DNA from 4 places in the Glutamicibacter sp. BW80 genome. Region 4 is predicted to be linked to each of the others. Evidence: riboswitches for the same ligand, from Rfam matches in the RefSeq annotation. Region 4 holds a riboswitch; each other region holds the start of a gene.
The links. Region 4 has a riboswitch for S-adenosylmethionine ahead of CIK76_RS09355 (acyl-CoA dehydrogenase). Riboswitches for the same ligand answer to the same signal wherever they lie in the genome.
Positions count from the first base shown of each region.

Region 1: it holds a riboswitch for S-adenosylmethionine, as region 4 does, so the genes downstream of both, CIK76_RS13960 (bifunctional o-acetylhomoserine/o-acetylserine sulfhydrylase) here and CIK76_RS09355 (acyl-CoA dehydrogenase) in region 4, are expected to answer to the same signal.
Region 2: it holds a riboswitch for S-adenosylmethionine, as region 4 does, so the genes downstream of both, CIK76_RS00045 (acyl-CoA dehydrogenase family protein) here and CIK76_RS09355 (acyl-CoA dehydrogenase) in region 4, are expected to answer to the same signal.
Region 3: it holds a riboswitch for S-adenosylmethionine, as region 4 does, so the genes downstream of both, CIK76_RS18035 (aminotransferase class I/II-fold pyridoxal phosphate-dependent enzyme) here and CIK76_RS09355 (acyl-CoA dehydrogenase) in region 4, are expected to answer to the same signal.

Region 1 covers NZ_NRGV01000050.1:142,334-149,671, forward strand. Annotated here, with positions in the region: gene CIK76_RS13955 (homoserine O-acetyltransferase) at 1-613, opposite strand, end outside; gene CIK76_RS13960 (bifunctional o-acetylhomoserine/o-acetylserine sulfhydrylase) at 616-1,971, opposite strand; SAM riboswitch class IV at 2,052-2,169, opposite strand; gene CIK76_RS13965 (VOC family protein) at 2,344-2,988, shown strand; gene CIK76_RS13970 (GNAT family acetyltransferase) at 3,055-3,465, opposite strand; gene CIK76_RS13975 (type II CAAX endopeptidase family protein) at 3,528-4,310, opposite strand; gene CIK76_RS19115 (hypothetical protein) at 4,346-4,732, shown strand; gene CIK76_RS13980 (hypothetical protein) at 4,746-5,201, shown strand; gene tpx (thiol peroxidase) at 5,400-5,897, opposite strand; gene CIK76_RS13990 (class I SAM-dependent methyltransferase) at 5,996-6,622, shown strand; gene hutI (imidazolonepropionase) at 6,744-7,338, opposite strand, start outside.
Region 2 covers NZ_NRGV01000001.1:4,229-11,566, reverse strand. Annotated here, with positions in the region: partial or broken gene CIK76_RS00065 (aldehyde dehydrogenase family protein) at 1-20, shown strand, start outside; gene CIK76_RS00060 (sugar diacid recognition domain-containing protein) at 17-1,078, shown strand; gene CIK76_RS00055 (GntP family permease) at 1,341-2,702, shown strand; gene CIK76_RS00050 (SdpI family protein) at 2,778-3,152, opposite strand; SAM riboswitch class I at 3,369-3,459, shown strand; gene CIK76_RS00045 (acyl-CoA dehydrogenase family protein) at 3,514-4,740, shown strand; gene CIK76_RS00040 (acyl-CoA dehydrogenase family protein) at 4,773-6,005, shown strand; gene CIK76_RS00030 (LysR substrate-binding domain-containing protein) at 6,496-7,338, shown strand, end outside.
Region 3 covers NZ_NRGV01000075.1:29,223-36,560, forward strand. Annotated here, with positions in the region: gene CIK76_RS18025 (HNH endonuclease) at 1-1,032, opposite strand, end outside; gene CIK76_RS18030 (cystathionine gamma-synthase) at 1,053-2,273, opposite strand; gene CIK76_RS18035 (aminotransferase class I/II-fold pyridoxal phosphate-dependent enzyme) at 2,270-3,580, opposite strand; SAM riboswitch class I at 3,701-3,791, opposite strand; gene CIK76_RS18040 (LysR family transcriptional regulator) at 4,030-4,971, opposite strand; gene CIK76_RS18045 (DUF1852 domain-containing protein) at 5,094-6,086, shown strand; gene CIK76_RS18050 (methionine synthase) at 6,104-7,144, shown strand.
Region 4 covers NZ_NRGV01000031.1:220,455-227,792, reverse strand. Annotated here, with positions in the region: gene acs (acetate--CoA ligase) at 1-1,388, opposite strand, end outside; gene CIK76_RS09370 (ABC transporter permease) at 1,421-2,242, opposite strand; gene CIK76_RS09365 (aliphatic sulfonate ABC transporter substrate-binding protein) at 2,248-3,264, opposite strand; gene CIK76_RS09360 (ABC transporter ATP-binding protein) at 3,327-4,139, opposite strand; SAM riboswitch class I at 4,145-4,252, opposite strand; SAM riboswitch class I at 4,518-4,617, shown strand; gene CIK76_RS09355 (acyl-CoA dehydrogenase) at 4,634-5,968, shown strand; gene CIK76_RS09350 (LLM class flavin-dependent oxidoreductase) at 6,033-7,338, shown strand, end outside.

The DNA.
Region 1 (7,338 bases), on a different contig from region 4:
TGGCCTCGGTCTGCACCTGCGCAAAAGCGATCTGTTCTGCCGTGGCTTGCGCCGTGGAGGCCATCACCACCACGTTCTTTACGCGTTGCGGGAATTCAACCGCCCATTCAAGGGCTCGTGCCCCACCCATGGAACCGCCGATGACCGTATGCCAGGAGTGCACCCCGAGCAGGTCGGCCAACCGCGCTTCGAGGCGCACGGAATCCTTGATGGTAATAAAGGGGAAGCGTGAACCCCAGGCGTTGCCGTGCTCATCTGGCGAACTAGGTCCGGTGGACCCATTGCAACCACCGATGATGTTGATGGCCACGACAAAATACTTGTCGGTATCAACAGTTAGCCCGGGGCCGACAAAATCTTCCCACCAGCCCGGGGTCTGCGAATCTCCGCGCGATACGTGCGCATCACCGGTCAACGCGTGCTTCACCAGCACCGCGTTGGTCCCCTCCGCGTTAAGCTGGCCCCATGTTTCGTAGGCCAACTCGATCTGCGGTAGGTAGCCACCGGTTTCGAAGGTGTACTCCCCCACGAACGCACGACGCAAAATGCCGTCTTGCCCGTCGGTAAGTTCCTGCGATGGCAGAGTTTCTTCGGTAGTCACTATGGATGCCATGCCTAAAGGGTTTCCTGCAATTCCTGGTGAGAGAGCTGCTTAGTGGCAGCAAAACCAAGTTGCAGATCAGCGAGAATATCCTTGATGTTTTCAAGTCCCACACTCAACCGAACGAGGCCCGGACGCACACCGGCGGCCAGACGTTCGTCTTCGGTCAATTGCGCGTGGGTGGTCGACGCCGGGTGGATGACGAGCGAACGAACGTCACCGAGGTTGGCCACATGTGAATGCAGCTCCAGCGCATCCACAAAAGCCTTGCCAGCTTCGAGTCCACCAGCAATATCGAAGGCAATAATCGCGCCGACACCGTTTGCCGAGTACTTCTGTCCGCGTTCAAACCACGGCGAGGAAGGCAGGCCAGCGTAAGCGACCTTTTCAACCTGCTCCTGGCTTTCAAGCCAGACGGCTACTTCCTTCGCGTTTTGCACGTGACGCTCGATACGCAGAGACAAAGTCTCCAGACCTTGAGCAATAAGGAAAGCATTAAACGGTGCGACAGCCGCGCCCAGATCGCGGAGCAACTGCACGCGAGCCTTCAGAATGTAGGCAAGATTGGCACCAAGGATGCCATCAACGCCCAGATCGCGGGCGAACACCAAACCGTTGTAGGACTCATCGGGGGTGTTGAAGTCCGGGAAACGTTCCGGATCCTTCGCAAAATCAAATTTGCCCGAGTCCACGATTACGCCGGCAATGGCGGTGCCGTGACCACCGAGGTACTTGGTGGCCGAGTGGATGACGATATCCGCGCCCCACTCGATGGGGCGGATCAGATATGGGGTTGCCAAGGTGTTATCAACCAGCAGTGGAACCCCGACCTCATGGGCAATCTGTGAGACTCCCTCGATGTCCAAAATGTCTTGGCGCGGGTTGGAGACGACTTCACCGAAGAAGGCCTTGGTATTTGGCTTCACCGCTGCACGCCACTGATCCAAGTTGTCTGGATCCGCCACGAAGGTGACCTCGATACCGAGCTTGCGCAGCGTGTGCTTGAGCAGGTTCTGCGTTCCACCGTAGAGGCTCGGGCTGGCCACCAAGTGGTCTCCAGACTGAGCCAAGTTGAGAATTGCGAGGGTGGTTGCTGCCTGCCCCGAGGCGACCAGCAGTGCGCCGACGCCGCCTTCAAGATCCGCGATACGGTTTTCGACCGCTTCCTGCGTTGGATTACCGATACGGGTGTAAATCGGCTCCAGCTCCTGCAGTGCGAAGCGAGCCGCGGCGCTCTCGGCGTTCGGGAAAACAAAAGACGTGGTTTGGAAAATCGGCAGGGCACGCGCACCGGTGACCGGATCTGGTTGCTGCCCGGAATGGATCTGACGTGTTTCAAAAGACCAGTTGTTACTCATGGTTTCCTCCATATTGTTTGTCGACTATGGGGGTACACCACTCAAAAACACACCGACGGCAAATTCCTCGTCGAGGAGCTTTCGAAGGGGGTAACCCGCGCTTGTCCTCAACGCTTGGTGCGTCGAGGGCCAGGTCTTCACCCGGGGCACCCCACCGCGGCGGAGGGTTGCCGCCCAGTAAGCCGGGGCTTGTTACTGGGACTCATGACCTGACTCAAGTCTGCCCGATAGCCGAAGAATTTGGCAATATGAGATAGCTTAACGTGACTCAATCGGTCATATAGATCTTTAATGAAGAAATTTATGCAGACTGTTCGATCCCACCATTACCACTTAGGGTCGCCTAAGTCGAGACTGAGATCACATAGTGACATGATGGGGCACATGATGAGGCTAGATCACGTTAGTTACGCATGTGGCCCCGATGGGCTCATGCCAACCGCCGAAAGAATCTCCAAGGCTTTGGGCCTGGAATTCGTCAAGGGGGGCGTACATCCGCGTTTTGGAACGCGGAATGTAATTTTCCCGCTCAAGCACAACCAGTACCTAGAAGTTGTTGAAGTTCTAAACCACCCTTCCAGCGACAAAGCACCGTTTGGGCAGGCAGTACGAGCCCGCTCCGAGCTTGGCGGCGGCTGGATGGGATGGTGCGTTTCCGTTGAAGACCTCTCCAGCGCCGAAGAGCGGCTGGGACGTAAATCTGTTCCGGGAAACCGCAAGTTCCCAGACGGCCGCGAACTCACCTGGCAGCAAGTTGGAATCAAGGGGCTCATCGCTGATCCGCAGGTTCCGTATTTGCTTCGCTGGGACGCAGGAACGGAGGATCTGCACCCTTCGAAGGCTCTAGAGCCTGTAGGTGCGATTCAAAGCATCACTATCGCTGGTTCCCGCGACCGCGTCCTAGACTGGCTAGGCCAGCCAGAGAACGTCAATCTTGGCGCGGTGAGCATGGAATACGAAGCACCCAACGGCACTCCGGGCATCTTGTCGGTCACCTTTGAAACCGACAATGGTTTGGTCACGCTATAACAAAGAACGTCGAAATAAAGGGTAGGTGCGGACGGCAACGTCCTCGCCTACCCTTTGTCGTTCCAACTATCCAAGCCTTTTGCCTAGGACCACCACTTCTTGAGCTTCGTAGCCTAGCCGCTCGTAAAATCCGATCACATCAGTGTTCTCGGTACGCACCATGAGCTGTACTTTGGGCACCCCTTGTTCAGCAAGCCAACGCGACGCTGCCCCCATAATCTCCTGTCCAAACCCCTGGCCCTGCATGCCGGGTTGGACCGCCACGTAATATAGCCAGCCTCGGTGTCCGTCGAACCCAACCATGGCTGTAGCTACCAGTCTTTGCTCATGAGGTCCCGCAAGAATCGTAGAGCTCTGATTCTCCAGTGTTTTACGTGCATCTGCCTCCGGATCATTCCATGGCCGCGTAAGCTCGACGCTCCGCCACAGGGCTGTTGCTTCGCCTATTTCGGTCAGTTTGAGTTCACTGATTTGCATAAGTAAAACGTACCGTTGAAAACGTCGTTTATTGCCATTGCGCAATGCTTGCCGTTGTGGGGTTAGCCTCCGATACCGATAGCGGGGCCGAAGAGCATGAACCCGACAAATCCCACTGCGTCCAACAAGAAGTGCGCGATCACCAACGGCATCACTCGCCCATATTTCTGGTAAATCCAACCGAAAATCACACCCATGGCTATGTTTCCCAGCATCGGGCCGACGCCTTGGTAGAGGTGGTAGCTACCGCGGATCAGCGCAGATCCGAGAATCAGCGTCCACGGTCCCAGGTTCAGCTTCTTACCGTAGGTAAACAGGAAACCGAGCATGATCACTTCTTCAAGCACCGCGTGGCGTACGGCAGAAAGCAGCAGCACCGGCACGCTCCACCAATAGTCACCAAGATTAGCCGTGGACAACGCGGTGGTTACTCCCAAGGCACGGCCTGCGGCATATACGCCCAGGGTTCCAAGGCCCATGGCAAGAAACAATCCGGCCCCAAGTAACAGATCTTTACCCGGACGGCGGAAGTCGAACCCTACATCCTTCACGCTTCGGTCCAGGGTGCGGTGCATCAAATACAGTGCGAGAAGAACCGGGATCAGTGCGAAGAAAATATCCAGCAACTGATAGGACAGGTCGAAGTATTCGCGCGTGTTTAACGGATTATTCATCGACGTGGTCTGGTCGCGCAACGGCGCACGGCTCACCTTGTCGGCGAAACTAATCAGTGAATACACCGCGCTCTGCCCCAAAGACAGGGCTAGAACCAAGATGATCTCAAACCTGAGAGTTTTGCGGGTTGCTGTCTGCTCAATTTGTTCAGCGTTCACATTTTCGATCATAGGCTGATCTGACTGTGCGCGTGCTGAGGAGCCTCATGACTAACCTGCGACAACCTGAAGTTGAGACCACCAGCAAGCTGAACAAAAAGAGTGCGAGTGAGTCGTCCTGTGGCATCGGAGGAAAAGGCGGGAAAGGCAATTTGTCGCGTTCAGTCACCGCCTCAGCTAGCTTGTCTGCAGGTGGAGGTGTGGGCATCAAAGCATTCAACGCAAATACGAACTTCACGGTCCAAAGCTCGCTAACTACAATTTTGTCTTCCGCGTCGTCTAAAATGAACTCACGTCAAATGTATGTTGCTCGCCCACAAAGCACTTTCTACATCTTCAAATGGCGGCAGTACACTGCGGGATTCAAAACTTCGAGCGGATCAGGGACTGCAATTTCTCCTACGGGAATCCAGTTCCGAGTAGTTGCTGCCTAACAAGGAATTAATCTTGAGATCAAAAAGCACTCTAATTTTCGCAACAATCGTTGCACTTGCCCTCTCATTCACAGGTTGCTCCGTTGGCAAATCAGAAATCTCCACACCATCAACAGGACCGTCGCTAGTGCCGATGCAAAAAAATGAAATTGCGGCGACCAAAACGACCATCGAAGAAAAGATCCAAACTGTCTCAGTTGGAATTCCACTGAATGGTGGCCAATATTCGGCGGTACTTCGATGCAAAGGCGAAGACACCTCGTCCACCGTGGTATGGCAGGATGACAAGCACCAGGATCAGGGAAAGATCAAAGTCATTTGCACTCCTGAAGGTGGGACTGTTCAGGAACAGATTGATGTCAACGGCTTTTCAAGCTCGCTAAGCTTCATCGTTAATGAATTGCAGGGGCGAGATTTATCGGTTTCGATCGCCCCTACTCACTTCCTAAAAGCTAGTAAGACTGCTTAACCAATCAGCCAAACCCGCAACTCGCCGAATAAGCGAGATCTCATTCGATGTTTTACGTCCGATTCTGATCATAAACGTCTGCCGAAGTATGCGTGGAGCAAACGGTAGTCATTGACCCCATTTATTGTTTAGACGCAAAATGCCCACCCGAGCACGGGTGGGCATTTTCTGCGCATCATTATCGATGCGAACAAGCGACTAGCTCAGAGCTGCAATTGCAGCATCGTAATCTGGCTCGGTGGTGATTTCCGGAACGATCTGGGTGTAAACGACCTTGCCGGTCTCGTCCAAGACGACGACGGAACGTTCCAAGAGGCCCGCTAGTGGCCCATCTACCTGGGTCACGCCGTAGTCCGAGCCAAAGTCCGAGCGGAACACGGAAGCAGCGGTCACATTTTCGATGTTCTCTGCACCGCAGAAGCGGCCCAAGGCGAATGGCAGGTCAGCGGAAACGCACACTACGGTGGTGTTTTCCAGGCCGGCAGCCAGTTCGTTGAAACGGCGAACGCTGGCAGCGCAGACACCGGTATCAACTGATGGGAAGATGTTCAGGACTACGCGGCGGCCAGCCAGCGACTCGCTGGTGACATCTGCAAGGCCGGTGTCGGTGAGGGTGAATGCTGGAGCCTGCGAGCCTACGGCTGGCAGTTCACCAATGGTCTGTACGGGAGTTCCCTTAAAAGCAGTATTAGCCATAGGTCTTGTTTATCATGGATGCCTAATCCGGAGCCATATTTTCAGCCAACAAGCGCAAACAAGTCGCTCACGCCTTGTGCTCATGCAAGACTGTGGAGATGGGCACGAACTACGATGCATATGCGGCCAAGATGCGAGCGCTGACTCTGGACGGTACTGATTTGGAAGTAGTCGCCCGATTCACTGACATGCTATGCCACCGTGAATCACAGGTTCTGGACATCGGCTGCGGCGTGGGCAATACGGTCAATGCGCTGCGCCGCATGGGACACCATGCCTACGGCATAGACCCCACACCCCAAGTCCTGGAGGTAGCTGCAGAGCTATTCGACGGGACCTGGTTCAGGCAGCTGTCAGCGAATCAGCTGGAGAGCGCCTCTTTGCGCAGCCATGGCCTGCCCGAACAGTACGACGCCATTTTGCTGGCCGGCAATGTTCCGGCATTCATCCCACGCGAACAGCTACGTGGAATTTTCAGTTTGGCCGATCAGGTGCGCAGTTCTTCGGGCGTGCTCATTATCGGCACCACCAGCCATACCAAAGGCGGGTCAGCAGACCAGGACGAGCTTCGCCAAGGTACTTCGCTGCAACTGATGCAACGATTCTCCGACTGGCATTTATCTCCCTACCAGTCAGATTCCCCGTGGTCGGTCAGCGTCTACGCGCACATCAAGCAGCGTTCCGGGTTCCCGAGCCCAGACGGAATATTCGTATTGCCGTCCTAGTCTCATGGACAGTGAGAGTCGAAATGGCGGCTACCATTTCATCGGCTTCCTCACTCGCCGGCGGGAATCCCCGAGCATAGTGTCCGGTGCAGCACGGTTCTCGGTGGCCTGCGGCAAACCGCTAGATTGCTTTGCCGGCCCGATATACGCTGTGGGTCAGGTTCATTCCGGGACGGTATGCCAGATGCGCAGCAACCGGAGCGTCAAGCACATGCAGATCAGCACGTTTGCCTACCTCGATGGAACCGGTTTGGCCGGCAACTCCGAGGGCCAAGGCGCCGCCGTAGGTTGCCGCTTCGATTGCCTCAGCCAGCGACAGGTTCATTTGGAGCACTGCGGTAGCCACGCAGAAGTTCATATTGCTCGTGTAGCTGGTACCCGGATTGCAGTTGCTGGCCAAAGCGATTCGCACACCTGCATCAAGCAGTTCGCGGCCCGGTGCAAGCGGCTGTCGCGTAGACAGGTCGCAGGCGGGCAAGCAGGTTGCTACCGTGCCCGGAGTTCCTGTCCGTGTGGCTGAGTCCCAGCCGGCCCAGCTTCCGGCGAGCGCCTGGATGTCCTCTTCCTCCAGATAATTCACGTGGTCTACAGAGTGGCTGCCGAACTCCACTGCCAGCTGCACTCCTGGGCCAGGACCCAGCTGGTTTCCGTGGACCTTGGTCGCCAGTCCCTTTGCCCTTGCCGCTTCCAGGACCCGGCGAGATTGTTCTTCAGTG
Region 2 (7,338 bases), on a different contig from region 4:
CGGCTAGGATAAAACCATGAGCGAACAGGAGCAGCCCCGGTTAGGCAGCGCACTGGCGCAAAAGGTCGTCGACACCATCGCGCCGACGATTAACCGCCATGTCAATATCATGAATTCCCACGGGGTGATCATTGCTTCCACCGATGCGGCCCGCATCGGAACGCATCACGAGGGCAGCGCCGAGGCGATCCGCCGCAACCAGATCATCCGCGTCAGCCAGGCCGATGGCAGCGCCGGAACCCAGCCCGGGGTCAACGTTCCGCTCACATTGGATAATCAGCTGTGCGGGGTCGTCGGCGTCACCGGAGCCCCGCATGAGGTCGAGCCGCTAGCCGATCTGATTGCACTGACCGTGCAGTTGCTCTTCACCCAGGAACGCGAGCACTCGCGCAGTACCCGCCGTGAAACAGAAGCCCGGGACATTATCTCCGCGTTGCTGGCCGGATGGGCCGAGCCAGAAGCCATTGACCGGAGCCTGGCAGCGCACGGCTTGCGCGGACCAACGCAACTGGAGGCATGGATCCCGCGCAGCGCGCAGGATCCATTGCTGGATGTGCCGGCCGTTGAGGGCCGGCGCACTTCCTGGATCAACCTCTCCGGTGCGTTCTGGCGGATCCGGCTGGCGAACGAACCGGCCTTCGAGGAAGACCAAGGCGCAACGGAGCGCTATCTTGCCTCCGCCCCGGCAGAAGGCGCCGGACACCTGCTGGCCGAAGCCGAAGCCCTCCGTGCCCTCGTGGCGCTCCCGGCGCTGATACCCCAGCGACGAAACCGGGAGATCTGGAGCCCGGAAATCGCCACCGCTATCGCGCGCACACCGGCGCAGAGCCTGAGCCATATTGCCCGGCCCGCCCGGGACTTGAGCGAAGAGCAAGCGAAGACGCTGCTGGTCGTCACTGCCGCAGCATCGATGACCCAGGCCGCAACCGAACTGCACATACACCGCAATACCCTAGTGCAGCGTCTGGAGCGCGTAGCCCTGATCGCCGGGGTGGACATCCGCCACACCGGCCAGGCGGTGCGGCTGCAGCATGCCATCTACGCAGCGGTCGCCCTAGACCAGAAACACATATTCTAGGAATTTCCGGCATAAGAATATGGGCGTGCGCCCATAGGTGATTGAGTCCGCAGTCCCTAGTATTGGCAAGATGCTCGAAGTTGAGCGCCCGCTGAACCGGTCCTCCCGGCCGAAACAACCTTCGCAGGAAAAGCCTGAGCAGCTTGACCTGGCGGAATAGCGGGCGGCAGCAACGGGCCGGAACTCGCACCCAGAACGACCGCCTGCGCCATTGCAGGTTCGGGCTGGGGGCCACAGATATTGGCAAAGGAGCCAACTCGCCGTGTATGAACTCCTCGTTCTGCTGATCCTCGTGGTGGCCATTGTGCTGGTCACCGCACGCTGGAAAATCAGCCCCTTCCTCGCCCTCATCGGCGCGGCCATCCTCGCGGCCTTCGCCTACAAGATCCCCATCGCCGAGGTCGCCTCCACGGTGACCACCGCCTTTGGCAGCACCATGGGCAATATTGGCCTCGTAATCCTCTTCGGCACGATGATCGGCATCATCCTGGAGCGTTCCGGGGCCGCGATCTCCATGGCCGATGCGCTGATCAAGGTGCTGGGCACCAGATTCCCCAACCTGACGCTGTCGCTCATCGGCTACATCGTTTCCATACCGGTCTTCTGCGACTCGGGCTACGTGGTGCTCAACTCCCTGCGCAAGGCCATCACCCTGCGCACCGGTGTTTCCACGCTGGCCACCTCCATTGCCTTGATGACCGGCCTGTATGCCACCCACACCATGGTCCCGCCGACCCCAGGACCGCTGGCAGCCGCCGAGTCCATCGGCATCGCCGACAACCTCGGATTGATCATCGCCATCGGCCTGCCGGTGGCAGTGGTCTCGGCCATGGCCGGGCTGTTCTATGCCAGCCGCTTCAACAAGTCCACGTGGACTCCGCTGCCATCCGAGGATGAGAACGACATCTCCGAGCTCGATTACGAGCAGCTGCGTGCAAGCTTCGGCAAGCTGCCAAGCCCTGGCTTGGCCTTCCTGCCGATCCTCGTTCCGCTGGTCTTGATCTGCGCGGCATCGATTGCCAAGCTTCCATCGCATCCCTTCGGCGAAGGCTCCGCGCTGGAAGCGCTGTCCTTCATCGGCACCCCGGTGATCGCGCTGATCTTCGGTTTGCTCGCCGCGACCTTGCTCCTGAACGGCAATAGGAAGCTTGCGGACTTCAATGAGCAGATGCATGAAGCCGTGCGCACCGCGGCACCCATCCTGCTCATTACCGGTGCCGGCGCAGCCTTTGGTGCTGTGCTGGCAGCCTCGGAGCTGACCACAATCCTCTCCGATTCGCTCAGCGGTCTGGGTCTCGGCTTGGCTGTGCCATTCCTGATCGCCGCGGCATTGAAATCTGCGCAGGGCTCGTCCACCGTGTCGATGGTGACCACCTCGGCGCTGGTCGCCCCGATGCTCGGTTCCCTCGGTCTGGACTCCGAACTGGGCATGGTGCTCAGTGTTCTGGCAGTTGGCGCCGGCGCGATGGTCGTCTCGCATGCCAACGATTCCTACTTCTGGGTGGTCTCCCAGCTCAGCCGCATCCCGGTCATCACGGCCTACAAGACCTTGAGCGTGGCCACCGCCATCCAGGGCACCGCGGCATTCCTGACTGTACTGGTTCTCGGAGCCGTACTGCTGTAGCAGCACGCTTTCCAAGAAAGAAACGGATCGCACCATCGGCAGATGGCGCGATCCGTTTCTTTAAGCAGTGCTGGATTAGCCGAGGCCAGCCGCATCGACGCCCCGCGCGGCTTTATTCGCTTTGGCAGTCGAGATCACCAGCAACGCGATGGCGGCCAAGTAGCCGGTCCCGGTTGCGGCGAAGGCGAAACCGAACTGGCCCAGCACGCAAAGGACTGCTGCACTGGCCAATGCCGCCCAGCCGGCCAAGGAGGCCACGGCAATTAGGGGCGCAGCCTGCTGATGCCCGGCAAGCCAGGCACCATCGCTGGCCAAAGTGTGGCGCGTCTTGATGCCGATCGACGCATTGCGAGCGAGCTTTCGGTCCCGTGCCATCGGGGCGAGGAACGCTGCCACCAACGTTATGCTCAGCAACCCGAACATGAAGGCAATGACGCCTGCTGGATCCACTTTCAACCTATTCTGCCGTTTTGCCGTGAACAGCCATCCTATGCGGTCGCATTTGAGTTCCCGAGTTCAAACTTCGTCATGCGAGGGTCATATGACGGCCGTTCCGCCACTGATCCGGCAGGCATGTAGCTCGAAGATGACGACTTCTGACCGACTGTTCCGCCGAGTTACATCCTTCTTCCATCTGCTCATGCCGCGGTGTTTCACTCGAAGTACCAACCATCCAGAGCGGCTAAGAGACCTGGCTCGACGACGCCGCAGCAAGCCTGCATTCCGCAGCTAGTGCTAACGCCAGGTTCGATGGATCAGCAGAAAGCAACTTTCTGCTTCCTTCGGAGCAAGACTCTAAGGGAGAACGAAAATGACCGCACTGAGCACGCAACTGCCCCGGGTTCCCTACACCGGGAGCGCAGACGAGGCCGAGCTCGCCCACTGGCGCGAGATCGCCGGCCAGGTCGCGGCCACACTGGCCGCCGATGCGCTGGAGCGCGACCGCAAAAACGAGCAGCCCTTCGCCGAGGTGCAGCTGCTGCGCGAAGCCGGTCTGCTGAACCTGCTGGTTCCGGCCGAATTCGGGGGAGCCGGAGCGCATTGGGCCACCGCCTTTGAAACCATCCGCATCCTGGCCGCGGCCGACGGGTCCATCTCCCAGCTGCTGGCCTACCACTACATCAACCAGTCCGGCATCGCCTTCTACGCTCCGGCCGAAACCCAGGCCGAGTGGTGGCAGCGCACCGTGGCCGGCGGCTGGCTCTGGGGCGATTCGGTGAATCCGGTGGACCCGCAGCTGACGCTCACCGCGGAGGGCGATGGCTTCCGCCTGAACGGTGCCAAGCGTTTCTCCACCGGCTCCGGAGTCGGCGAGGTGATCGTCGTGAACGCCGAGGTCTCCGGAGGAACGCGCCACGGCGAAGTGCTGGCCTTTGTCCTCCCGCGCGACCGGGAAGGACTGGAAATCGTTGATGACTGGGATTACCTGGGCCAGCGCTTGAGTGCCTCGAACTCGCTGAAGTACCACAACGTGCGCATCGAGGCCGCCGATCTGCTCGGGGCGGTAACCGACGAGCCGGTGTCCACCCTGCTCACCCCCGGGATCCAGCTGGCCTTCGCGAACTTCTACCTGGGCATTGCCGAGGGCGCGTTGGCCCGCGGCAAGCAGATCCTGCTGGGCCGCAAGAACGCCTGGTTCCTCTCGGAGGCGGAGACCTACTCGCAGGACGTCGTCTTCCAGCGCACCGTGGGCGAGCTGAAGGCGCGCACCGCCGCGGTGGCCGCCCTGACCGAGAAGCTCGGCCGCAAGTTCGATGCGCTGCTGGCCAAGGCCGGGAATGTCACCCAGCCTGAACGCGCAGCGCTGGCGGTGGAAATCGCCGAAGCCAAGGTGGTCTCCACCGAGATCGGCGTGGAGGTCGCCAACCGCATCTTCGAGGTCACCGGTTCCTCCTCGACGCAGAATGATGTGGGCCTGGATCTGTTCTGGCGCAATGTGCGCACCCACTCGCTGCATGACCCGGTGGACTACAAGAAGATCGAGGTCGGCGCGTACTTCCTGCGCGGGGAAACCCAGCCGCTCTCGCTCTACACCTAAACCTCACCCCACCCACGGATTGGACCGAACTGATGACTGCACTTGCCATCTCGCGCAATCGCCTTGCCCAACTCAAGGAACGCTTCGCCCCGCACTTTGCAAAGATCGCCGACGGCGCCGCCCAACGCGACCGGAGCGGAGAGCTGCCGCACCAGCAGGTGGCCGAGCTGGCCGCCGCCGGCTTCAGCGCATTGCGCGTCCCGGTCTCCCACGGCGGGGCAGGGGCCACCCTGGCCGAGCTCTTCGAATTGCTCGTGGAGTTGGCCGCCGCGGACTCCAGCATCGCTCAGGCCTTGCGCGCGCACTTCGCCTTCGTTGAGGACCGCCTGGTCGCCGCTCCGGGGCCGGGCCGCGACAAATGGCTGGCCCGCTTCGCCGCGGGGGAGCTGGTGGGGAACTCCTGGACCGAGATCGGCACCGTGAAGGTCGGCGAGGTGATCACCAAGGTCACTCCGGATGGCGCAGGAGGGTTCCTGGTCAACGGCACCAAGTACTATTCCACCGGCTCGATCTTCGCCGACTGGCTGGATACCTACGCCGAACGCACCGATACCGGCAAGCGCGTGATCGCCGCGGTCAACCGCCACCAGCCCGGCGTGGTGCTGGCCGATGACTGGGACGGCTTCGGACAGCGCACCACCGGCACCGGAACCTCCACCTTCACCGACGCGGTCGTCGCCGAAGAGGACCTGATCGACTTCGACACCCGCTTCAAATACCAGACCGCGTTCTACCAGCAGGTGCTGCTGGTTGTGCTGGCGGGGTCCGCCAAGGCCGCCGAACGTGACTTCGCCGCCGAGCTGAAGGCCCGCAAGCGCACCTTCAGCCATGGCGCCGCCAACGTGGCCGCCGAGGATCCGCAGCTGCTGCAGGTCATCGGCGAGGTGTCAGCGGCTGCGTTCGCGGCGGCCGGAACCGTGGAACGCGTGTCGCAGTCCCTGCAGGGAGCCTATGAAACCGCGTTGGCGCTGCACGAGGGCGAGGTGACGTTGGAGGAAGACGAGGCGGCCAATGACGCGGCCGAGCTGGCCAGCGCGCAGGCCCAGGTGGTCTTAACACCTCTGGTGCTCAACGCGATCACCCACGCCTTCGACGCGCTGGCCGCTTCGGCCACCAGCGTTTCGAAGAACCTGGACCGGCACTGGCGCAATGCCCGCACCGCCGGAAACCACAACCCGTGGGTGTTCAAGGCCCGGCTGATCGGCGACCTGGCGGTTAACGGCACCGAGCTGCCGCGGGTTTGGGCCATCGGCGCCTCGAAGTAGCATCCCCGGATGCTGCAGGCCCAGCACACATCTGGAGTGCTGGGCCTGCTGCGTGTAGCGCATCAATGACCGAGCAGCTCTCCGGCACCCCCTGGATTCACCTCGCCGGCAACAACTCTCTGCAGATAATGCTCCGGGGATTCTTGGTCGGCGGTGTCCCTCAGATAGTAGGCAGCGCCCGGTCTCGGCGATTGCCTGATTCCGTAGCGGACGTCACCGTCTGCAATCCGATGCTTGCCGAAGACCAGATAGATCTCGAGGCGCGGTGCTGATCCGTTCCGGAAGAGGGCTCTCAGCGTATTTCTGAAGGTACTGCGTTGCGGCAACCTATGCCCTCGTCACTAGGCAGGCATGCCTGAAGATCACGGGCATTTCCATCGCAGGCGCCCGTTCCAAGGGGGCTCCGAGCAGGTTGTTTCGAACGGCTGCGCGCAGCGTGCTTTATGGAATCTGCTTCGGCGGGTCTGATGCCGCTGGCTAGACTGTGTGGGTGATCAACTACACCCTGCGTCAAATACAGTATTTTGTCGCCGTCGCCGAAACCGGGTCCATCTCCGCGGCTGCTGGCGCCTGCCACATTTCGCAGGCCGCCATGTCGCAGGCGATGGATGAACTTGAACGGGTGGTTGGATCGCAGCTGCTGGTGCGGCGCCGGGCGCGCGGCGTGGTCCTCACCGCGGTGGGTACGGATTTCCTCCATGATGCCAAGCAGCTGGTGCGCCATGCCGAAGAGGTGCAGGACCAGATCGTGGAGCGCCAGACCAAGCTTTCCGGGCCGCTGGTCATCGGCTGCTACTCCTCGCTGGCAGCCTTCTGGATTCCGGTGATCTGCGAACGCTTCACCAACGTGCACCCGGACCTGCAGGTGACCCTCATCGAGGGAGACGGCGCCGAGCTGCAGGAACGGATGCTGCAAGGGCATCTGGATGCGGTGCTCACGCATACCCGGCATCTCCTGCCCCATGTGGGGTGGCGCCGCGTCATGTCGGGGCGGCCATATGTCCTGGTCGGAGGCAATCACCGCCTGGCCAAGCGAGGCAGTGTGGCCCTGTCGGAATTGGCGGGAGACGATTTTGTGTCCCTGGACATTCCGACGGTACGCGATAACCAGCTGGTGAATCTGCGGATGTCCGGGCTGGATCCCAAGGTGCGTTGGAGTTCGCAGAGCTTCGAGGCCGTGCGCGGTTTGGTGGCCCGGGGGTTGGGCTACACGGTGCTGGTGCAGCGGCCTCCGGTCAATCTCAGCTATGACGGACTGCCGCTGGCAATCCTGGAAATTGAGGGTCCGGTCGGCGAGAGCGATATTTGTGTCGCCTATACTGCCTCGGACCGT
Region 3 (7,338 bases), on a different contig from region 4:
GGCTGCGCTGCCGCGCTCCACGGCGTTGCCTGGCTCGTCGTTTTCCGCGGGCTCGGTGGCGTCGTTGCCGGGCTCGGCATGCGCTGGGCGGTTTTCGACGTTCTCGGCATCCGCGTCGCCTTTGGCCCAGCCGGGCATCGAATCCGAGTCGTCCCACGCGCTGCCTGGCTCCCCGGTCAGCTCGGCATCCAAATCCTTCAACGCCTCCCGGTTGCCCGCGATCGTCTTCGGATTGTTCAGCGCCTGCTGGAACGCTTCGATCTGCGCCGCCTGCGCAGGCAGCACGCGCAGCAAGTACTCCACCAGCCCGTTGCGCACCCCGAGCTTGAAAAAGCCGATTTCCGCCAGCAGCGCCTTCATCGGCCGCTTCCCGGCCTTCACCTGCGCGACCAGATCCGCCACATGCTTGCGCGCGGTTTCCGGTTCGTTCTTGATAAAGCTCACCGCTTCGGCCTGCAGCCGCGCTTTGGCGGCCTCGCCCTCGGCTCCTTGGCCCAGATCGTTGCGGGCCGCGTGGATCTTCTTCGCCGTCCCCACGACCAGGCGCGGATCTGCGGCGGGATCGGCGAACTGCTCTGCCAATTGCGGCAGCCAGGGGTCGAGGCGTTGCCCGGCTTCGTCGACCCCGGCGATCAGGCAATCGGCCTGCACCAGGCGTTCCCGCGCGGTGGTTGCGGGCACGCCCAGCCAGCCGTGCAGCAACTCCGCGGTCGCCTTGAACTGCGTCCGGCCGGTGGTGGTCTGCCCGTGCAGTGCGTCGAGCTCTTCGGGTGCCGTCTGCGAGCCGGCGTCGGAAATCTTCTGGAGGGACTGCTGGTCCAGCTTGTGCGCTCCGCTGCGGCGCAGCGCGTCGGCCGCATGGATCTGCGCGTGGGCCACGGCCGCGGCGGCCCGCTCGGTGAGCCAGGCGAAGTAGGCGGCGTGCCCCGGGGCGGGCGTCTCGGCGGCGATGGCCTGCGTCGCGGCGGTCATCAGCGCCAGGCCCCGGGCCAGCTGGCCCAGGGCCTCTGCGGTGCTGCGGGAGTTGTCCATGGCCCCAGTGTGCGCGGTGGTTAAAGCTGCAGTGCGGGTTCTCTCGCCGGCTGTGGACAAGTGGTGCGTGCCGGGCCGGCGGCGTTACGCGCGGCGGCCAACCCGCGGGAAAGATCCGCGATGAGGTCCTCGGGTTCCTCGATGCCCACCGAAAGGCGGACCAGGTTGGCCGGGATTTCCAGCTCGGTGCCGATCAGCGAGGCATGGGTCATTTCGCGCGGGTAGCAGACCAGGGATTCCACCCCGCCCAGGGAGACCGAGAGCTGGAAGTACTCCATGGATTCGGCGAATGCGCGCGCGGCGGGTTCGTCGGTGAGCTGCAACGAGACGATGCCGCCAAAACCCCGCTGCTGACGCGCCGCAAGCTCATGGCCGGGATGGGATTCCAACCCGGGGTAATAGACCCGCGTCACCTCAGGCTGGCTATCAAGCCAGCGTGCCAGCTTAGCTGCGGAGGCGCAGTGGCGTTCCATGCGCAATCCCAAGGTCTTCAGGCCGCGTGCGGCCAGGTAGGAATCCTGCGGGCCGGCCACCGCGCCGCCGGCGAATTGCTGGAAGCCGACGGCTTCGGCCAGCGCCTGGCCACGGAAGAGGTGCTCGGCGACGATCACCGCGCCGCCGAGCACATCCGAGTGTCCCCCGATGTACTTGGTGGTGGAGTGGACCACCGCGTGGGCCCCGAAGTCCAAAGGCCGCTGCAGGTAGGGAGTGGCGAAGGTGTTGTCCACTACCAGCAGGGCGCCGTGCTCGCGGGCGATGTCCGCCCAGCCGGCAAGATCGGCGATGCCCAGCAGCGGGTTGGAGGGAGTCTCCACCCAAAGCAGCGCGGTGTTCGGGCGCACCGCTGCGCGCACCGAGTCCAGGTTGGTGATATCCACCGCAGAAGAGGTGATGCCCCATTTGCTGTGCAATTTGGAGATCAGCCGGTTGGTGCCGCCGTAGCCGTCGGCGCCAAGGACGATGTGATCGCCGGGTTCGAGGACCGCACGCAGCAGTGCGTCTTCGGCGGCGATGCCCGAGGCGAAGGCGAACCCCGCGGCTCCGCCTTCCAGGGCGGTGAGCTGCGCTTCGAAGCCATCGCGGGTCGGGTTCGAGCCGCGGGAGTATTCGTGCCCGGAGCGCAAGACGTTGATTCCGTCCTGGATGAACGTGCTGGTTTGGTAGATCGGTGGGACCACGGCTCCGGTGTGCGGGTCTTTATGCTGGCCGGCGTGTACGGCGAGGGTGTTGAAGCCGCTCATGATGCTCCTTGGGTTTGCGGGGCCAGGGCCCGGTTTAGTGCGCCGTCCAGCGCTTGGGTGAGGTCGGCGAGCAGATCGGCGGGGTCTTCAAGCCCCACCGAAATGCGCAGGGTGGAGGTGTTCAGGCCCGCGGCGAGAAGTTGCTCCGCGGAGAGCCGGCAGTGCGTCATGGTGGCCGGGTGGGCGACCATGGTGCGGGTATCGCCCACATTTGCGGCCAGGGAAATCAGCTGCAGCCCGTCGATCACCGGGGACACCAGCGAGGGGTGGGCCAGTTCGATGGCCAGCACGCAACCGGTGCCCTTGGGCGTGAGCTTTTTGGCCAGCTCGTGGCTCGGGTGGGCCGGCAGCGAAGGGTGGTGGATGGCCGCAATGCCCGGGTGATCTGCAAGTTCCTGGATCAGGGTGCTCACGCTGCGCTGCACGTGTGCGGCACGTACCGGCAAGGTTTCGATGCCGGTCAGAATGCCTTGGGCGCTGGCCGGGGCCAAGGCCGGCCCCAGGTCGTGCAGGAATTTGGAGCGGACCAGCATGGCGTAGGCGGCCGATCCGTGGCGTTCAAGCAGCGAGGCATTGTTCAGCCGCACTCGCGGGGCGGCGATTTGCGGCCAGCGGGTGGAATCCGAGAAATCGAACTTCCCCGAGTCCACGACCACGCCGCCGAGCACCGAGCCGTGTCCGGCTAGCCCCTTGGTGGCCGAGTGCACCACAATGTCGGCGCCAAAATCCAGCGGGCGAATATTCAGCGGGGTGGCCAGCGTATTGTCGACGACCACCGGAATGTTGTGCTCGTGCCCGATCGCCGAGATAGCGGGCAGGTCCGCCACGGTGCACAGCGGGTTGGAGACGGACTCCAGGAAGAACGCCCGGGTGTCTTCTTCGATGGCCCCGGCCCAAGCTGCGGGGTCGGCCTGGTCGACAAAGCTGACCCGGATGCCGAAGTCGGAAAAGGTGTCGGTGAACAGGTCCACGGTGCCGCCGTACAGCGAGGAGGAAACCACGATGTGCTTAGGACCCTGGGTCAGGGCAAGCAGCGAGAGCGCAACGGCCGACTGCCCCGAGGCGGTGGCTACCGCTTGGGCTCCGCCTTCAAGGGCGGCCACCCGCTGTTCCAGGATGGCCACGGTGGGGTTGCCGGTGCGTGAATAGGTGAAGCCGGACTGGCGCAACGCGAATTTTTCGATCGCTTCTGCGTGCGATTCGAACTGGTACGCTGCGCAATTGTGCAGTGGCGGCAGCATCGGGCGGAAATCTCCGCTCGGACGATACCCTGCATGGACCGCGTCGGTTCCTTGGCGTTGGCTCATAGCTCCTTCTCGTTTCTGATCCACGAGAGAGTGCACCGAACACCCGGCGACATACCGCCCCTCGGCCGACCTGAGGCCACAACGGTACGAAGCATGGCGCCTTATGGCACGTTCGGAACTGCTCCATCGTTCCTGGCATTAGCACCTTTCGGTTTCCCGATGGTTGCTGCGACGTCTACGAGCCAGATCTCTCGGTCGCTCTTGATGGGTTGTTGTTCTTCCATGGTTGGACATCGGCATCCGGCGGCGCAAACGACGCCCACACCCGCGCTTCATACAGGGGCACCTGGCTTCACATCCCGCGCCAGTCCCGTAATGGGGCCCGGCCCGCAGTCCCTTTGTGACGCGCGGCAACCGCCAGAATCCTTGAAGAGCCAGGGTTTTGCGCAACTATTATGTCGCCGGCGGTCCGCCAAATGACACGGTGTTACGTCTTGGGGCCCGGGGATTCAGTCCAGGAGCTCAACTCCGAAGCTTGAGACGACCGAGCGCACCTCGTCCAGATAGCGCCGCGCTTGCTCGGTCAGCGGAATCGCTGCATGGTCGATCCAGCCGATCTCGATGCGCTCATCGACATCCAGCGGGATGGCGACGATGGACGGGTCCAGCTCGTCGCTGATGATGCCCGTGGAGATGGTGTACCCGCCCAGGCCGATCATCAGGTTGAAAATCGTCGCGCGGTCCGAAACCTGGATTTCGCGCTTGCTGGAGCTGGTGGAGAGCACTTCCTCGGCGAAGTAGAACGAGTTGTTCGCACCCTGGTCGAAGGTCAAGCGCGGCAGGTCTTCGAGTTCCTCGAGCGTCACCCGCGCCCGGGAGGCCAGCGGGTTGCTGCGCGAAATGAAGATGTGCGGATCGGCGAGGAACAGGGGGTGGAATACGAGCCGGGACTCGCGCAGCAGCTTGTCGATGACCTTCCGGTTGAAGTCGTTGCGATAGAGGATGCCGATGTCGCTGCGCAGGGTGCGCACGTCCTCGATGATCTGTTCGGTGCGGGTCTCGCGCAGCGAGAATTGATATTCCTCGGCCCCGCTGGCCTGAACCATCCTGACAAACGCATCCACCGAGAAGGAATAGTGCTGCGTGGAGACGCCGAGCAGGCGACGGACCGAGGGACGCCCGAGGTAGCGATGCTCAAGCAGCTCCACCTGCTCCAGAACCTGCCGGGCATAACCAAGGAATTCTGCTCCCTCGGCGGTGAGCGTCACTCCCCTGGCCGAGCGGACCAGCAAGGTGCGTCCCACGCGGGCTTCGAGCTCCTTCATCGCCGCCGACATGCTCGGCTGTGCGACGTAAATTAGGTCAGCCGCCGCGGAGATCGACCCCTCGCTGGCGACCGCAATGAAATAGCGCAACTGCTGCAGTGTCAAACCACTCGTCCCCTGAACCATAGTGCGAGTCTATACGAATCCATAGTTATATCGAGTTACCTGATATCCTCGATCTCACTGCATGATGGACGCATCGACTTACTTTCGGCCGGCCCAGGCCACTGAGCACCAGATAGGCCACCATGGCAGACGCGTTCACCTTCAGCATCAGCACCACCAAATTCGACGAAGACTACACCCCCTGTGCGAGCTCACGAGTCACGACAAACTTCGCCAACCTGGCCCGCGGGGAAAACCGCCAGGAGAACCTGCGCAACGCTCTGACGATGATCAACCGCCGCTTTAATTCCCTGGCTCACTGGGACAATCCTCAGGGCGATCGTTATGAACTCGAGCTGGAGATCATCTCCGCCAATGTGCACTTCGACTCGGCGAACGCAGCGGAGCAGTTCCCGCTGCTTGAAGTCTTAGACACCACCATCGTGGACCGAGCCACCAGCACCCGCAGCCACGGCATGGTGGGCAATAATTTCTCTTCCTATGTGCGCGATTACGACTTCAGCGTGGTGCTTCCGGCGGCCGGCAACGGCTCCGGTGCCCCTAAATTGCCTGAAGATTTTGGCGAACTTCATGGCCAGCTCTTCCAGCACTTCCTGGATTCGCAGGCTTATCGTCAGCGCTTTGCGCAACTACCCGTGGTCTGCATCAGCGTCTCCACTTCCAAAACCTACTACCGCACGGGCAACAGCCACCCGGTCCTCGGCTTGGAATACCAGCAGGATGAGAACTCCCTGACCGATGCGTACTTCGGCAAGATGGGGCTGCGCGTGCGCTATTTCATGCCACCGGGCGCCGTCGCTCCGCTGGCGTTCTACTTCCGTGGCGACTTGCTCAACGATTACACCAATCTGCAGCTGATCAGCACCATCGCCACCATGGAGACCTTCCAGAAGATCTACCGCCCCGAGATTTACAACGCAAGCTCCGCTGCACCGGCCGTCTATCGCCCAAGCTTGGGGGCACAGGATTTCGCCCCGACCAGGATCTCCTACGACCGCGAAGAGCGCACCCGGCTCGGCGCAGTGCAGGGCAAGTACACCGCGGAGCACTTCATCACCCCGAACCGCGAATTGCTGGACCAGTGGGCCGCCACTTGCCCCGCTCCCGTCGCCTGAGAACCGAAAGACACACGATGACATCAAAGCTACTTCCCACCTCCATTGTCGGCAGCCTGCCCAAGCCTTCCTGGCTGGCGAAGCCCGAAACCCTCTGGTCTGATTGGAAGCTGGAAGGCGCGCAGCTGCGCGAAGGCAAGCAGGACGCCATGCGCGCAGCGGTGCTGGAGCAGACCCGGCGCGGCATCGACATCATCAGCGACGGCGAGCAGACCCGCCAGCACTTCGTCACCACCTTCATCGAGCACCTGACCGGGGTCGATTTTGAAAAGCGCGAAACGGTGCGCATCCGCAACCGCTACGACGCGAGCGTGCCGACCGTGGTCGGTGCGGTGCGGCGTGAGAAGCCGGTGTTCGTTGAGGACGCGAAGTTCCTGCGCTCGTGCACCGACCGCCAGATCAAGTGGACCCTTCCCGGCCCGATGACCATGGTCGACACGCTGTATGACGCGCACTACCGAAGCCGCGAGAAACTGGCCTGGGAGTTCGCGGCCATCCTCAACCAGGAGGCCAGAGAACTCGAAGCAGCCGGGGTGGACATCATCCAATTCGACGAACCGGCGTTCAACGTGTTCTTCGACGAGGTCGCGGACTGGGGCGTCGCCGCGCTGGAGCGCGCCTGCCAGGGGCTGAAAGCTGAGACCGTGGCGCACATCTGCTTCGGCTACGGGATCAAGGCGAACAACGATTGGAAGGCAACTCTCGGCGCCCAGTGGCGCCACTACGAGAAGTCTTTCCCACTGCTGCAGGCCTCCTCCATCAACACCATCTCCCTGGAGTCCCACCACTCCAATGTCCCGCTCGAGGTCGTTGAGCTGGTGCGCGGCAAAAAGGTCATGCTCGGCGCCATCGATGTGGCCAGCGAAACGGTGGAAACCCCCGAAGAGGTCGCGCAGACGCTGCGCAATGCACTTGAATTCGTCGACGCGGACAAGCTGGTGCCCAGCACGAACTGCGGCATGGCACCGTTCCCCCGCGACGTCTCGCTGGCCAAGCTGAGCGCGCTCAGCGCGGGAGCCGGCATCCTGCGCGAGGAGCTGGTTGCCGCACGCGTCTGAGCTGGCGACGGCCAATTCACGGATCGGCTTCATCTTGCACGCTGGGTCTCAGCCGCCGGCTGCGGAAGGCCCTAGCGAAGTTCTTGCATGAAGGCCGAAGACCCATCAGCCCCGGCACCAGCCGGAGGCTGATGGGTCTCGCCGTTCCAGAGCCGGGAAATAGGGCCAATCTCTGACCCGCGTGCCGGCCACCA
Region 4 (7,338 bases):
GTCTGGGTGATCACGATATTTCCCTGCTCGTTGGGCCCCACGCGGCCGCCGGAGGCGTCCACGATGTCCACCGAAACGCCGGGCAGCGCCCGCGAAGCGCAGCCGGGCTTGAAATGCTCGTCGGTAGGCAGCGGGGAGAGGACGGTTGCGCCGGACTCGGACTGCCACCAGGTATCGACCATCGGGATGCCGCCGGGGGTGTCGCGCCCCAGCTGAGCGCGCAGCCAGCGCCACGCCTCGGGGTTGACCGACTCGCCCACGGTGCCGCCCACCCGAACCGAGGACAGGTCATAGCCGGCCGGAACCCCCTCGGGGAACCAGCCCATCAGCGAACGGACCAGGGTCGGCGCGGTGTAGTAGCTGGTGACCTTGTAGCGTTCGATGATTTCGAAGTGGCGGCCCGGGTGCGGTGCGTTGGGCACGCCCTCGTAGATCACCTGGGTGACGCCGTTGGCCAGCGGGCCGTAGATCTCGTAGGTGTGCGCGGTGACCCAAGCCAGGTCCGCGGTGCACCAGTGCACGTCGCTCGCGCGTTGGGATTCGTCGGGGTTGCCGAACAGGAGATTGTGGCTGTACGCGGCCTGGGTCAGGTACCCGCCGGTGGTGTGCACCAGCCCCTTGGGCTGCCCGGTGGTTCCGGAGGTGTACATGATGAACAGCGGGGTCTCTGAATCGAAAGCCTGCGCTGCGTGCTCGGTGGACTGAGTTTCCACCGCCTCGTGCCACCACACATCGCGTCCGGCGGTCCACGGGATCTCATCCCCGGTCCGGCGGATCACCAGAACCTTTTCGATGCTGTTTTCCCCGGATACCGCAAGATCTGCGTTGGCCTTGACCGGAACCGAGGTGCCGCGGCGGAACTGGCCGTCGGTGGTGACCAGCAGCTTGGCCTTGGTGTCCTCCACCCGGAACTTCAACGCCTCCGCGGAAAAGCCGCCGAAGACCAGCGAATGGATCGCCCCGATGCGTGCGCAGGCCAGGGTGATGACGATGGTTTCGACAAGCACCGGCAGATAGATGACCACGCGGTCCCCCTTGGCCACGCCGAGCTCCTGCAGGGCGTTCGCCGCCTGGCTGACGCGCTCCTGGAGGTTCCGGTAGGTCACCGCGATGCGGTCACCGGGCTCGCCCTCGAAGTAGAGGGCGACCTTCTCGCCGTTGCCGGCGGCCACATGGCGGTCGGCGCAGTTCACCGCGGCGTTGAGCTTGCCCCCGAGGTACCAGGAGATCTGCGGGCCGCGCTTGGCTTGTGCGTCTGCCGGGATGATCTGGCTGGTGGTGTGCCATGGGGTGTCCCAGTCAAGCAGGTTCGCCGCCTCGTCCCAGAACTCCTGGCGTGCCTCGGCGTTGGAGGGCTGATTTGTACTGGCCAATTCGATGGTGGTCATTGCGGTCCTTGAACGTGATTCGAGTTGTTGGCTTAGGTCCAGCGGTTGATCGCCCAGCGTTCTGCTACCGAGAGCAGGGCATCGGTGATCTTTCCGAAGACGGCGAGCAGGATAATTGTCAGGATCAACCGGTCGATGCGACCGTTGTTCTGCGAGTCGGTGAGCAGATAGCCCAGCCCCATGGAGGCGCCGAGCAGTTCGGCGGCGACCAGGAACAGCCAGGCCTGGGCCAAGGCGAGGCGAAGCCCGGAGAAGACCGAGGGAACCACCGCGGGAAGCTGCACGGTGCGCAGCAGCTTCAGGCCGTTCAGTCCGAACGCGCGCGCGGCTTCGATGAGCTGGCGGTCCACGTGGCGCAGGGCCAAGGCAACGGTGGTGAACACCGGGAAGAATGCGCCGATGATGACCAGCGTGACCTTGGAGTCCTCGCCCATCTTCATCCACAGGATGAGCAGCGGAACCCAGGCCAGCGAAGGCACGGCGCGCAGCGCCCCGATGCTCAGGCCGAGCAGTGCGTCGGCGAGCCGGGACAGTCCGACCAGCGCGCCGAACAGCAGGCCGAGCAGCGAGCCGAAGAAGAATCCGAGCAGTACACGCTGGGTCGAAATGCCCACATGTTTGCCCAGCTCGCCGCCTTCGAGCAGTTCGCCGGCCGCGGCCACCACGGCCGCCGGAGTCGGCAAGGACCACGGCGCGACGATGCCGGTGGTCGTCACCACCTGCCAGGTGAGCAAGACGATGAGCGGCAGGATCAGCGCGAGCAGCCAGTGCGGTAGCTTCAGAAGCCTGGCGCCAAGGCTTTCGCGTGCCTGCACCGGCGTGCTGGCTTGCTGGGTTTGGTTCGCTGAAGACATGTTGCTTATTCCCCGGCGATCTTCGTCGCGTCGGCCTGGGCAGCGAACTGCTCATCCACCAGGGATTCCAGCGCTTGATCGACTGCGTCCTGGGTGGAGACGTCCTTGTTGGCCACGAAGGTAGGTCCGATATTGCGCAGCACCGAAATGAAATCCTCACCCGGCACGGTGTCCACGTCGAGGTTCGAGCGTTCCTCGATCACCTGGGTGGCGACCGGGGCCTCCAGACCTGCAACCTCGGCCAGAATGCTCGCCGTTTCACCAGGATTGGCGGCGGCCCATCCGCGAGCCTTCTCGTAGGAGTCCACCACCAGCTGGGCGAGTTCGGGGCTTTCCTCGATGAAATCTTCGCGGGCATTCAACGCGCCATAGGTGTTGAAGTCCAAGTTACGGTAGAGCAGCTTCGCGCCGTCCTGTTCGGCATCGGCCATGATCGGATCCAGGCCGCTCCAGGCATCGACCGAACCGTTGACCAGCGCGGTGCGCCCATCGGCGTGCTGCACGTTCTGCAAGGTGATGTCCGAATCGCTCAGACCGGCTTCGGCCAAGGATTGCAGCAAGAAGAAGTAGGGGTCGGTGCCCTTGGTGGCCGCGACCTGTTTGCCCTCAAGGTCCTTGACCGACTTGATATCCGAGTCCTCGTTCACCACTAGGGCGGACCATTCGGGCTGCGAATACAGCGAGATGGTCTTGATAGGTGAGCCGTTGGAGCGGGCCAGCAGTGCTGCCGAACCGGCGGTGGATCCCACATCCACGGCATCGGCGCGCAGCGCCTCGTTGGCCTTGTTCGAGCCGGCCGACTGGATCCATTCGACGCTGACCCCTTGTTCCTTAGCGGCGGCGTCCAGCCACCCCTTTTCTTTCAGGACCAGGCTCAGCGGATTGTAGGTGGCGAAGTCGATGGACAGCGTCTGGCCGTCGGCTGCGGCGTTCTCGCCCGCGCATCCGGTCAGCACCAGGGCCGAAATGCCAAGCGTTGCTACGGATAGTGCGGCGCGACGGGAAAAACGATTCGAGAGCATGGAAAATCCTTGATTTGTGCGAAGGGAAGGCCCGCGGGACCAAATGAGTGCGGTAGAAAGTGCTAGTGGTTCGTCGGATCAACGCCGAGCAGGCTCAGCAGCGCTGTGCGGTGGGCGACGAATTCGCTGCTCGTATGGCTGCGCGGGTGCGCCGCGGACAGGACTCGATCCTCGATCACAGTCGCCGAGGCCTGGCCCTCGGGTCGGCCCAGCACGACGATGCGGTCGGCGAGAGTCAGCGCCTCATCGACGTCGTGGGTCACCAGCAGCACGGTAGTCGGGAAAGACTTATGGATGGCCAGCAGCAGATCCTGCATTTTCATTCGGGTCAGCGCATCGAGCGCACCAAAGGGTTCGTCGAGAAGCAGGACGCCCGGGCGCCGGGCCAACGCGCGAGCAAGCGAAACCCGCTGAGCCATGCCCCCGGAAATTTCACGTGGGCGCAGATCTGCTGCGTGGCTCAAGCCGGTCAGCTCCAGCAGCTCGGCGATCAGCTGGCGCCCGGATTGCTTGTCGGTTCCCGGCGCAAGGCCGATGGACACGTTGTCTCGGACCGAGCGCCAAGGCAATAGCCGTGGTTCCTGGAATGCAACGGCGCACCGCTCATCTATCCCCGTCACGGCGCGGCTTCCGATGACCACCGACCCGGTGGAGGGGCGGTCCAGGCCGGAGGCCGCCCGCAAGAGAGTGGATTTGCCGCAACCGCTTGCGCCGAGAATTGCAACAATCTGGCCCGCTTCGAGGCGCAGATTCACGTCGCGAAGCACCGTGTTGCTTTCCTTCTTGGCGGTGAAAGTACGCGATAGCTCGAGGAACTCCACGTCGAGCGCCGTTGCGCTTTGGACGGTCTCGGGCAAGGCAAAGGCTGTAGTCATTTTCATCTCCATCGTTCCTGGCGGTAGCACCGGACACCGTTTGGTTTATTAACCGTGTGTGGTGGTTGCTGCGGCGTCACAGAGCCAGATCTCTTAGCCGCTCGGGATGGTTACACGACTATTACAGGCCTTCGAACGATTTCAATGCAAATCTTTCGTAACATGAAAAATATTCGATAGATGCGTCACATCATCGTGATGTTTCGATTTTTATTTCATCAATCGCGTATTTGGCCGAAAAATCGCTAAACGCTAGGTATTGCGTTCGACCTCGCTAGGCAAGTGCTGTCCTTGATGCATTTCAATCTCCATCCGCACACGACGAAATGTGACTAACCGGGTTGATGGCGATGTAAACCTCAGGCTACAAATGATTACGAACCATCCAGAGCGACCGAGAGATCTGGCTCGTCGACGTCGCAGCAACCACCCACCAAATATTGGCGCGGGACGGTGCTACAGCCAGGACCGATGGAAAGAATTGAGGACTTCCGATGTCATTTGGCGATCCCGCTGGCGACTTTAATGCGCTCAGCGACCCGTCTATTGCGGGTAGCGCGGTGGGGCTTGACGACCTTCCACAAGAACTTCCTACCCGGCAGCTGCTGAAGATCACCCCGGGCCCCGGCGCTGACGAGCAGTATGAACGGCTTGCCGGCATTTTCCGTCCGGTATTCGCGCAGATCGCCTCGGGTGCAAGAGAACGCGACCGGCAGCGGATCCTGCCATTTGAACAGGTTGGCTTGCTGAACCGCGAGCGCTTCGGTGCGCTGCGCCTGCCGGTCGCCGACGGCGGCCACGGGGCACGCTTGAGCGATGTCTTCCGGCTGCTCATCGAATTAGCCGAGGCGGACTCGCATGTGGCCCAGCTATGGCGCGCGCATATTGCCTTCGTGGAAAACGCGGTGCGCCTGGAAGATGCGCAGCTCCGCAGCAAATGGGTTGCCCGGATCAGCTCCGGGCAGATCGTGGGCAACGCCTACACCGAGGAAGGCGGCAACGCCCTCGGGTTGCTCAACACCAAGGTCACCGAGGAGGGGTCGCGCTGGCTGGTCAACGGGCGGAAGTTCTATTGCACCGGCACCATCTTCGCCGACTGGACCACCGTAGCGGTGGCGCACCCGCAACTCCCAGGGCGCCAGATCGCGGTAGTTTCCACCCAGCACAGCGGCGTGAAAATCCTCGATGACTGGGACGGTTTCGGCCAACAGCTCACCGGTACCGGCAGCACCGAATTCCACGAAGTTCCGGTGGACACCTTCATGCCGGAGGACCCCACGGATCCGGAAGCCGCGATCTTCCAACTCGTGCTCATGGCGGTACAGGCCGGAATCGGACGCGCGGCACTGAACGACCTGCGCTCCTCGGTGCAGGCGCGTACCCGCAGTTTCAGCACCGGCACCGGAGTTCCGGTGCACCGCGAACCGCAGGTATTGCAGCTCGTCGGCGAGGTCTCCGCCGAAATCTTCGCCGCGGAGTCCGTGGTCATGGGCGCGGTGCTGGAGGTCGAATCAGCCATGGCAGATGCGAACCTGAATGCCGAGGAGCGCTTTGCCGTGTGCGAACTGGCGGCCAACCGCGCCCAGACGATCGTGCAGCCGCTGGTCATCGGTGCGACCAGCAAGCTCTTCGACGCGCTGGGTGCATCCTCCACCCGCAATAGCTGCAATATGGACCGCCACTGGCGCAACGCCCGCACCATCGCGACGCACAATCCGGCGATCTACAAGGCGCGCATCGTGGGGGACTACGAGATCAACGGCGTGCAGCCCCAACGGCTGTCCGTCACCGGCACGGTAACCGGAGCAAACCGGTTCTCCGGCAGCTAGGCAACACTCTTCGAACACTGATTTTTAGACTTACCAGATTTCTTCTATGGATAGGGGCACACCAATGAGCGAGAACAAGCGCGAAATCCTTTTTAACGCCTTTGATATGAACTGCGTAGTGCACCAGTCGCCGGGCCTCTGGCGCCACCCGGATGACAAGGCGTCGACCTACAACACCCTGGGCTACTGGACCCACCTGGCCAAGGTGCTGGAAAAGGGCAAATTCGACGGGCTGTTCCTCGCCGACGTGCTGGGCACCTACGACGTCTACAAGGGCACCAACGAAACTCCGCTGCGCAGCGGTGCACAGGCGCCGGTCAACGACCCGATGATGCTCGTCTCCGCGATGGCCGCGGTCACCGAGAACCTCGGCTTCGGCGTCACCGCGGGTACCGCCTATGAGCACCCTTATGCCTTCGCGCGCCGCCTGGCCACCCTGGACCACCTGACCAATGGCCGCGTGGGCTGGAATGTGGTCACCGGCTACCTGCCGTCGGCCGCCCGAAACATGGGCCAAGAAGACCAGATGGAGCACGACGAGCGCTACAACCACGCCGATGAGTACCTCGAAGTGGTCTACAAGCTGCTCGAAGGCTCGTGGGAAGAGGACGCGGTGCAGAACAACAAGGAATCCGGCGTCTACACCGACCATTCCAAGGTGCACCCGATCAATCACGAGGGCAAGTACTTCAAGGTTCCAGGCATCGCCATCACCGAGCCAAGCACGCAGCGCACCCCGGTGATCTACCAGGCCGGCGCCTCCAAGCGCGGCACCGAATTCGCCGCGTCGAACGCCGAAGCGATCTTCGTGAATTGCCCAACGCGAGATTTGCTCAAAGAAGCGGTCGCCAAAATCCGCGACGCTGCCGAAGCCGCAGGCCGTGGCCGCCACGACATCAAGATCTTCGCCATGCAGACCATCATCACCGCCGAAACTTCGGAACTTGCCCAGGCAAAGTTCGAGGACTACAGCTCCTACGTGGATATCGACGGCGCGCTGGCATTGCTTTCGGGTTGGACCGGCATCGACATGTCCGCTTACGGACCGGATGACGTGATTGGCGACGACGTGAAGTCCAACGCCATCCAGTCCTCGGTGGAAACCTTCAAGAAGGCCAGCGGTGATACCGGCAAGCCATGGACCATCCGCCAGCTGGCCGAATGGATCGGCGTGGGCGGATTCGGTCCGGTCTCCGTCGGTTCCGGTGCCGAGGTTGCCGAGAAGCTCATCGATTGGGTTGAATACACCGACGTAGATGGCTTCAACCTGGCCTATGCTGTCACCCCAGGTACCTTCGAGGACGTCGTCGAGTACGTGGTTCCCGAGCTTCAGGCACGCGGGGTCTACAAGACCGAATACACCGAGGGCT